DNA from 2 places in the Streptomyces sp. NPDC054883 genome. Region 2 is predicted to be linked to the other one. Evidence: riboswitches for the same ligand, from Rfam matches in the RefSeq annotation. Region 2 holds a riboswitch; the other holds the start of a gene.

Region 1 (4,404 bases), on a different contig from region 2:
GTCTTCGGCATCGCCGTGGGCGTGGTCTGGCGGGACGTGGAGAACGCCCTGTCGCAGTTGCACGGGGAACGGATCGACACCGGCGAGACGCTGGTGGGCCACAACCCGAGGGACGAACTGGCCGCGCGCCGCAACCGGGCCGTCTGACGCGCGGCGCGCCGCCGGGGGCCCGGGCGGCGTTGTCAGTGGCGTAGGGGAGCATCGGAGCCGTGAGAGCCGCGCCGACCATCCTCCACCTGGACATGGACGCCTTCTACGCCGCCGTGGAGCAGGCGTCGAAGCCGAGCCTGCGCGGAAAGCCGGTGATCGTCGGCGGTCTCGGGCCGCGCGGAGTCGTCGCCACCGCCTCCTACGAAGCCAGGCGCTTCGGGGTGCATTCTGCGATGCCGACGGCGCAGGCCAGACGGCTCTGCCCCAACGGTGCCTACCTGATCCCCCGCTTCACCCTCTACCGGGAGGTCAGCGAGACGGTCATGGCCCTGCTGCGGGAGCTGTCACCGCTGGTCGAGCCGCTCAGCCTCGACGAGGCCTTCGTGGACCTGGAGGCGGGCGGGGTCGCCTTCGACTCGGCAACGGCCCGGGCGACGGGCGAGCGGCTGCGCGCCGACATCATGGCCGCCACCGGCCTCAGCGGCTCCGTGGGGCTGGCCGGATCGAAGATGCTGGCCAAGGTCGCCTCGGAGGAGGCCAAGCCGGCGGGGCTGCTGCTGATCGAGCCGGGAACGGAACGGGAACTGCTCGCGCCGATGTCGGTACGGACCCTGCCGGGCGTCGGGCCGGCCACCGGGGAGCACTTGCGGCGGGCCGGGATCACCACGGTGGGGGACCTGGCCGAGGCCGGCGAGGACGAGCTGGTCCGGATGGTGGGGCGGGCACACGGCGCCGGGCTGTACCGGATGGCGCTGGGCCTGGACGACCGGCCGGTGGTCGCCGAGCGGGACGCGAAGTCGGTGTCCGTGGAGGACACCTTCGACGTCGACCTGCACGACCGGGTGAGGATCCGGTACGAGGTGCAGCGGCTCGCCGACCGCTGTGTGGGGCGGCTGCGCGGTTCGGGGCACTCCGGGCGCACCATCGTGCTGAAGGTGCGCCGCTACGACTTCTCGACCCTGACCCGCTCGGAGACGCTGCGGGGCCCCACCGACGACCCGGGGGTGGTGCGGGAGGCCGCTGCGCGGCTGCTCGAAGCCGTGGACACCACCGGCGGGGTCCGGCTGCTCGGCGTCGGGGTGACGGGGCTGGCGGACTACACCCAGGAGGACCTGTTCGCGCAGGCCGACGCGCTGGCCGCGCAGCAGGCGGAAGAGGCCGCGCAGGAGGGCGCGGCGGACGGCACGGTGGGGGAGGCGGAGGCCGATGGGCCGGACGGGGCGCGGGAGCCGGGCGGGGCGGCCGGCCCGGCCGGGGCGCTCGTACCGGCCGCGGTGGGCGGGCAGGAGCCCGAGCCGGCCGCCGAGCGCCGCTGGCCGGCCGGCAGCGACGTCCGGCACGCGCTCTACGGCCCGGGCTGGGTCCAGGGAAGTGGGGTCGGCCGGGTGACCGTGCGCTTCGAGCGGCCCGGATCCGCGCCCGGCCGGGTACGGACCTTCCGGCTGGACGACCCCGAGCTGGAACCGTCCGACCCGCTGCCGCTGGTAGGGGAGGAGGAGCCGCCCCGAGGCCCCGGCTAGCCTTCGCCGGCCAGGCTGCCGAAGTCCCGGGGCGTCGGGGGCGGGGGCCGCTGGAAGTCCGTCGGCAGGGTCACGTCCAGCCCGTAGTGGTGGTAGAGCTGGAGCTCCTGTTCCGGTGAGAGGTGGCGCCCGACGCCGAAGTCGGGGGCCTCCTTGATCAGGGAGCGTTCGAAGGGCACCCGCAGGGTGTCGTCGACCACCTCACTGGGCTCCAGGGGGACGAAGGCGTCCCGGCTGAACAAGCCGGTCCGCACGGCGGCCCATTCGGGCACGCCGGTGGCGTCGTCGAGGTAGACCTCGTCCACGGTGCCGATCTTGGCGCCATTGCGGTCGAACGCCTTGCGGCCGATGAGACTGCGGGGATCGATGTCGGTCTGCACGGTCCGGTCCCTCCAACTGGTCGCAACTCCTCCGTAATGACTACAGAAGGGCATATCCGCACAGGGGGCCACTCGAGGGAGCTTCCAGATCCTCGCTGGTAGGCTGGGCGATGGCTGTTGACCCTGTGCGGGAGAGTCCTCCGAGTGAGAACGACGGAGGCGCCGAAGGAGCAAATCCTCCCCGGAATCTCTCAGGCATACGTACCGCACGTGACGAGGCCACTCTGGAAAGCAGGGGCGGGTACGGGCGCGCAGTGCCGGTTCCCCTCCTCACCGACGGTGAAAGCCGGATCCGCGGGCCATCCCCGCGACTCCGGCGAAGCTCTCAGGTTGAGATGACAGAGGGGGAGGCCGTCCGGGTGCCCGCGCCGTGGTGCCCCTCGCAGGTCGTACGACCAGGAGGCCTCCGTACATGACCGCCAACCGCATTCCGCTCTCTCAGCTGGAGCGAGGCATCCCCTTCGAGCAGCGCCACATCGGCCCGGATGCCGAGGCGCAGGCCAAGATGCTCGCCCAGGTGGGCTACGGCTCCCTGGACGAACTCACTGCCGCCGCGGTACCGGATGTGATCAAGACCGCGGCCGCGCTGAACCTCCCCGAGGCGCGGACCGAGGCCGAGGTGCTGGCAGAGCTGCGCTCGCTCGCCGACCGCAACCAGGTCCTGTCCTCCATGATCGGCCTCGGTTACTACGGCACCTTCACGCCGCCGGTGATCCTGCGGAACGTCATGGAGAACCCGGCCTGGTACACGGCCTACACGCCGTACCAGCCCGAGATCTCGCAGGGCCGCCTGGAGGCGCTGCTGAACTTCCAGACCGTCGTCGCCGACCTGACCGGCCTGCCGACCTCCGGCGCCTCCCTGCTCGACGAGGGCACCGCGGCCGCCGAGGCCATGTCGCTGGCCCGGCGCGTCGGCAAGGTCAAGGGCGGCGTCTTCCTGATCGACGCCGACGCGCTGCCCCAGACGATCGCCGTGATCGAGACCCGCGCGGAGCCGATCGGGGTCGAGGTCGTCGTCGCGGACCTGTCCGAGGGCATCCCGGCCGACATCGCCGAGCGCGGTGTCTTCGGTGTGCTGCTCCAGTACCCCGGTGCCTCCGGCGCCGTGCGCGAGATCAAGCCGGTCATCGACCAGGCGCACGAGCTGGGTGCCGTCGTCACCGTCTCCGCCGACCTGCTCGCGCTGACCCTGCTGACCTCCCCCGGCGAGCTGGGCGCCGACATCGCCGTCGGCACCACGCAGCGCTTCGGTGTCCCGATGGGCTTCGGCGGACCGCACGCCGGCTACATGGCCGTCCAGGCCAAGCACGCCCGCTCGCTGCCCGGCCGCCTCGTCGGCGTCTCCGTCGACGCGGACGGCAACAAGGCGTACCGCCTCGCGCTCCAGACCCGCGAGCAGCACATCCGCCGCGAGAAGGCCACCAGCAACATCTGTACCGCGCAGGTGCTGCTCGCCGTCATGGCCGGCATGTACGCCGTCTACCACGGCCCGGACGGCCTGCGCACGATCGCCCGCCGGACCCACCGCTACGCCGCCCTGCTCGCCGCGGGCCTGACGGCCGGCGGGGTCGAGATCGTGCACGGCGCGTACTTCGACACCGTCACCGCCCGGGTCCCGGGCCGCGCCGTCGAGGTAGTGGCCGCCGCCCGCGAGGGCGGGGTGAACCTCCACCAGGCCGGCGCCGACCTCGTCTCCGTCGCCTGTGACGAGACGACGCTGCGCGCCGACATCGAGGCCGTGTGGGCCGCCTTCGGCGTCACCGCGGACATCGAGGCACTGGATGCCACCGCCGCGGACGCGCTGCCCGAGGGCCTGCTGCGCTCGGACGCGTACCTGACGCACCCGGTGTTCCACCAGCACCGCAGCGAGACCGCCATGCTGCGCTACCTGCGCAAGCTCGCGGACAAGGACTACGCGCTGGACCGCGGCATGATCCCGCTGGGCTCGTGCACCATGAAGCTCAACGCGACCACCGAGATGGAGCCGGTCACCTGGCCCGAGTTCGGCCAGCTGCACCCGTTCGCCCCGGTGGAGCAGGCCGAGGGCTACCTCACGCTCATCACCGAGCTGGAGGAACGTCTCTGCGAGGTCACCGGCTACGACAAGGTCTCGATCCAGCCAAACGCCGGATCCCAGGGCGAGTTCGCCGGCCTGCTGGCGGTCCGCGCCTACCACCGGGCGAACGGCGACGAGCAGCGCACCGTCTGCCTCATCCCGTCCTCCGCGCACGGCACGAACGCCGCCAGCGCCGTAATGGCCGGCATGAAGGTCGTCGTCGTCAAGACCGCCGACGACGGCGAGGTGGACGCGGACGACCTGCGCGCCAAGATCGAGCAGTACCGCGACGAGCTCG
Region 2 (4,404 bases):
TCGACCATCAGGTACGCGCCGACCTCGTCCGCGATGCGGCGGAAGGCGGCGAAGTCCAGCTGGCGCGGGTACGCGGACCAGCCGGCGACGATCAGCTTCGGCTTGGACTCCTTGGCGAGGCGCTCGACCTCGGCCATGTCGACCTCGCCGGTCTCGTCGACGTGGTACGGGACCACGTTGTAGAGCTTGCCGGAGAAGTTGATCTTCATGCCGTGGGTCAGGTGACCGCCGTGGGCCAGGTTCAGACCCATGATGGTGTCACCCGGCTTGAGCAGCGCGAACATCGCGGCGGCGTTCGCCTGGGCACCGGAGTGCGGCTGCACGTTCGCGGCCTCGGCGCCGAAGAGCGCCTTGATCCGGTCGATCGCGATCTGCTCGACCACGTCGACGTGCTCGCAGCCGCCGTAGTAGCGGCGGCCGGGGTAGCCCTCGGCGTACTTGTTGGTCAGGACCGAGCCCTGGGCCTCCATGACGGCGACCGGAGCGAAGTTCTCCGACGCGATCATTTCCAGGGTCGACTGCTGGCGGACGAGCTCGGCGTCGACGGCGGCGGCGACGTCGGGGTCGAGTTCGTGGAGAGGGGTGTTCAGTACGGACATCAGGATCCCCTGGGGTCAGTTACCGGCGGTGAGCTTGGCGTACTCGTCGTTGGAGAGCAGGTCGGCCGGCTCCTCCGTGACGCGCACCTTGAAGAGCCAGCCACCCTCGAACGGGGCCGAGTTCACCAGCGAAGGGTCGTCCACGACGTCCTGGTTGGCCTCGACGACCTCACCGGTGACGGGGGAGTACAGGTCGCTGACCGACTTGGTCGACTCCAGCTCGCCGCAGGTCTCACCCGCGGTCACCGTGTCGCCGACCGCGGGGAGCTGGGCGTAGACGACGTCACCGAGCGCGTTGGCCGCGAACTCCGTGATGCCGACCGTCGAGACGCCGCCCTCGGCGTCCGACAGCCACTCGTGCTCCTTGCTGTAACGCAGCTGCTGGGGGTTGCTCATGACCTGATTCTCCTGGATGCGGGGGAGTGGATGCGAACGGTGGTCTTGGGTACTGGGACGGCGCCGTACGGACCTCCGTACGGCGGTGACGCGGTACGGGGCCGGAGCGGGACTACTTCTGCCGCTTGTAGAACGGCAGGGCCACGACCTCGTACGGCTCATGCGTACCGCGAATGTCCACGCCGACGCCGGAGGTGCCGGGCGCGGCGTGCGCCGCGTCCACGTACGCCATCGCGATCGGCTTGCCGAGCGTCGGCGACGGGGCGCCGGAGGTCACCTCGCCGATGACCTCGCCGTTCGCGACGACCGGGAAACCGGCGCGCGGGACCCGGCGGCCCTCGGCGATCAGGCCGACCAGCTTGCGCGGCGGGTTCGTGGCGGCGCGCTCGGCGGCGGCCTCCAGGGCGGCGCGGCCGACGAAGTCGCCCTCCTTCTCGAACTTCACGACCCGGCCCAGCCCCGCGTCGAACGGGGTCAGGGCGGTGGTCAGCTCGTGCCCGTACAGCGGCATGCCCGCCTCCAGGCGCAGCGTGTCCCGGCAGGAGAGCCCCGCCGGGACCAGACCGACGCCCTCGCCGGCCTTCGTCAGCGCCTGCCACAGCTCCACGGCGTGCTCGGGGGCGACGAACAGCTCGAAGCCGTCCTCGCCGGTGTAGCCCGTACGCGCGATCAGCGCGGGCACGCCGGCGACCGTGCCGGGCAGGCCGGCGTAGTACTTGAGCCCGTCCAGGTCGGCGTCGGTGAGGGAACCCAGGATGCCGGGGGACTCCGGACCCTGGACGGCGATCAGCGCGTACGCGTCACGGTCGTCGCGGACCTCGGTGTCGAAACCGGCGGCGCGCTCGGTCAGGGCGTCCAGGACGATCTGCGCGTTGGAGGCGTTCGCGACGACCATGAACTCGTGCTCGCCGAGGCGGTAGACGATCAGGTCGTCGATGATCCCGCCGTCCTCCTGGCAGATGTGCGTGTAGCGGGCGCGGCCGACGCCGACGGTGGAGATGTTGCCGACCAGCGCGTGGTCCAGGGCCTTGACCGCCTCGGGGCCGGTCAGGGTGATCTCGCCCATGTGGGACAGGTCGAAGAGACCGGCCTTCGTGCGCACGGCGTTGTGCTCGTCGCGCTCACTGGCGTAGCGCAGCGGCATGTCCCAGCCCGCGAAGTCGGTCATGGTCGCACCGAGCGAGCGGTGCAGCGCGTCGAGCGCGGTCAGGCGGGGGGCAGTGCTCATGGGTGTGGCTCCCGGGTCCCAGGGCATGACATGACGAGGACGATCCTCCCCATCTGTCATCGGAACCTGAGAGGTTCGCCGAGAGTTCCCGCACCGGGCGGGCGCGTCATCGGCTTGCACCTTGGGTGGAGCTGTCGAGCAGCCCGCTTTTCAGATCTGCCTCATCCACGCGGTACGGGGCCTGAGAGATTCAAGGGAGGAACTTGCTCCTTCGGCGCCCGGGCACGGCCTTGCGGCCTGCCGGGACTCTCCCGCGCGGATTCAAGCGGCCGGTATGCAGTTGGTGTCCAGATGGCGCACATCATTGCACGAGGCGGGCGGGTGTGGGCGGGCGGGCTCGAAAGTCCGTGCGGGGCCGAGCGGGGCTCCAGCGGGCGCGGCGGAACCGGGCGGACCGGATTACCGTCCCTTTACATTCAGTGGGCACGGGCCCGGGGGCCTGGGGTCCGGTTCGGGGGAGGCGATCACTGTGCGGAGGTTCGGTATGCCGGCTTTGACGGGGGCCCTTGAGGGCGTTCCGGTGCAGCGGCGGGCGGCCGCGCCGGCGGGACAGGTGCGGGACCTGCGGGGGGCGGGGGGCCGGGGGCCGAGGTGGCTCGGCTTCGCCGAGGGGGACATCGTGGTGGTGTCCGGCCTGCCCGGGGGCGGCAAGAGCACGCTGATCAAGCGGGCCGCGGGGGTGGGCGCGATCGACTCGCAGGACACGCGGGAGCGGTGGGAGCGGCGGATGCGGGGGGCGCTGCCGTACGCCGCGTACCGGCCGGCGGTGCGGGCGGCGCACTACTGGGGCCTGTGGCGGGTGGTGCGGTCGGGGGCGTCGGTGGTGGTGCACGACTGCGGCAGCCAGGCGTGGGTGCGGTGGCTCCTGGCGGGGGCGGCGCGGCGGCGCGGCCGGGCGCTGCACCTGGTGCTGCTGGACACCACCGCGGAGGAGGCGCTGGCCGGGCAGGCGGAGCGGGGCCGGCGGGTGTCGGCGTACGCGTTCACCCGCCACCGGGCGGCGGTGGGCCGGCTGCTCCGCGCGGCGGAAGCGGGCCGGCCGCCGGCGGGGTGCGCGTCGGTCACCCTCCTCGACCGCCCCTCCGCTGCCGCGGTCACCCGGATCCACTTCCCCTGACGGCCCCGACGGGCCGCACTCCCCGCCCCGCGGGCGTTCGAGGCGCCGGCCAAGTCCGGCCGCCGGCGCGGCCGGGTTGCGCGGGGCTGGTTTGCCCGGGGGGCCGACCCCGGGTGTGGGGGGCCGGGGGGACGGAATAGGGTCAGCGTAGGAGCGCGGAGCGAGTGGCGGAGGCGGCAGATGCACGGCGGCGGGTGGCCCGACAACGAGCTGGAGCACGTGCTCGGCGCGGCCCTGGGGCAGGCCGACGCCGGGGCCAGGATCCTGGAGGTGCTCGGCCGCAGCCACGTCTGGGTGCCGCTGCCCGCCGGCGGCAGCCCCGAGCACACCGCCCTCAACCTCCCGACCATGCTCATCGGCGGCGACGCCTACGTCCCCGTCTACACCTCCGAGGCCCAGTTCCGCGTCTGCGCCGGCCCCGCCATGGACTTCGCCGTCGCCCCCGCCGTCGAGTTCGCCCGCGGCCTGCCCCCGCAGCTCGGCATCGCCCTCAACCCCGAGGGCGCCGTCGGCGTACCGCTCCCCCCGCCCGCCGTCGCGGAACTCTGCCGCACCGGCCGCACCCCCCTCGACGGCCCCGCCGCCGGCGGCCGGGTCCGCCTCTTCGAGCCCGACTGGCAGGACGACCCGGTCGACTTCCTCGCCGCCGCCTCCGAGGAGTTCCGCGCCATCGGCGTGGTCGCCGCCGCCCACCGCTGCCTCGCCAGCGTCGAGGGCGGGGCGCCCCAGCTGTACATCGGTGTCCAGTTGATGGGATGGGATCCCGAGGCGCGGGACGCCCCGCTGGAGGCCCTCGGCCGGGCCCTGACCCGCGTACCGCCGCCCTGGCCCGTGCAGTTGATCCTCCTCGACGCCGCCCAGGACCCGGTGGTCGACCACATCCGTGAGCGCGTACGCCCCTTCTACCTTCCCTAGGGCCGCTTAAGCTGGGGCCGATACGCGTGGATGACGGGCGGACGAAGAGGGGTACCGGGTGAGTGCGTCAGGCACGGCCGCGGCCGGACAGGTCGAGCACATGCTGCGCCAGGTGACTCCCGGGCGCTATGAGAGCTACGAGTCGCTCC

The links. A riboswitch is a leader RNA that binds a small molecule or an ion and turns the genes downstream of it on or off. The one in region 2 is predicted to bind glycine.
Region 1: it holds a riboswitch for glycine, as region 2 does, so the genes downstream of both, gcvP (aminomethyl-transferring glycine dehydrogenase) here and gcvT (glycine cleavage system aminomethyltransferase GcvT) in region 2, are expected to answer to the same signal.

What each region holds. Positions count from the first base shown of each region.
Region 1 is NZ_JBSGYT010000001.1:494,073-498,476, reverse strand. Features, by position in the region: gene ACWGH1_RS02405 (MerR family transcriptional regulator) at 1-147, shown strand, start outside; gene ACWGH1_RS02400 (DNA polymerase IV) at 210-1,670, shown strand; gene ACWGH1_RS02395 (PRC-barrel domain-containing protein) at 1,667-2,050, opposite strand; glycine riboswitch at 2,169-2,267, shown strand; gene gcvP (aminomethyl-transferring glycine dehydrogenase) at 2,463-4,404, shown strand, end outside.
Region 2 is NZ_JBSGYT010000046.1:54,791-59,194, reverse strand. Features, by position in the region: gene glyA (serine hydroxymethyltransferase) at 1-599, opposite strand, end outside; gene gcvH (glycine cleavage system protein GcvH) at 615-995, opposite strand; gene gcvT (glycine cleavage system aminomethyltransferase GcvT) at 1,108-2,223, opposite strand; glycine riboswitch at 2,384-2,487, opposite strand; gene ACWGH1_RS27735 (AAA family ATPase) at 2,708-3,340, shown strand; gene ACWGH1_RS27730 (enhanced serine sensitivity protein SseB) at 3,521-4,255, shown strand; gene ACWGH1_RS27725 (enhanced serine sensitivity protein SseB C-terminal domain-containing protein) at 4,314-4,404, shown strand, end outside.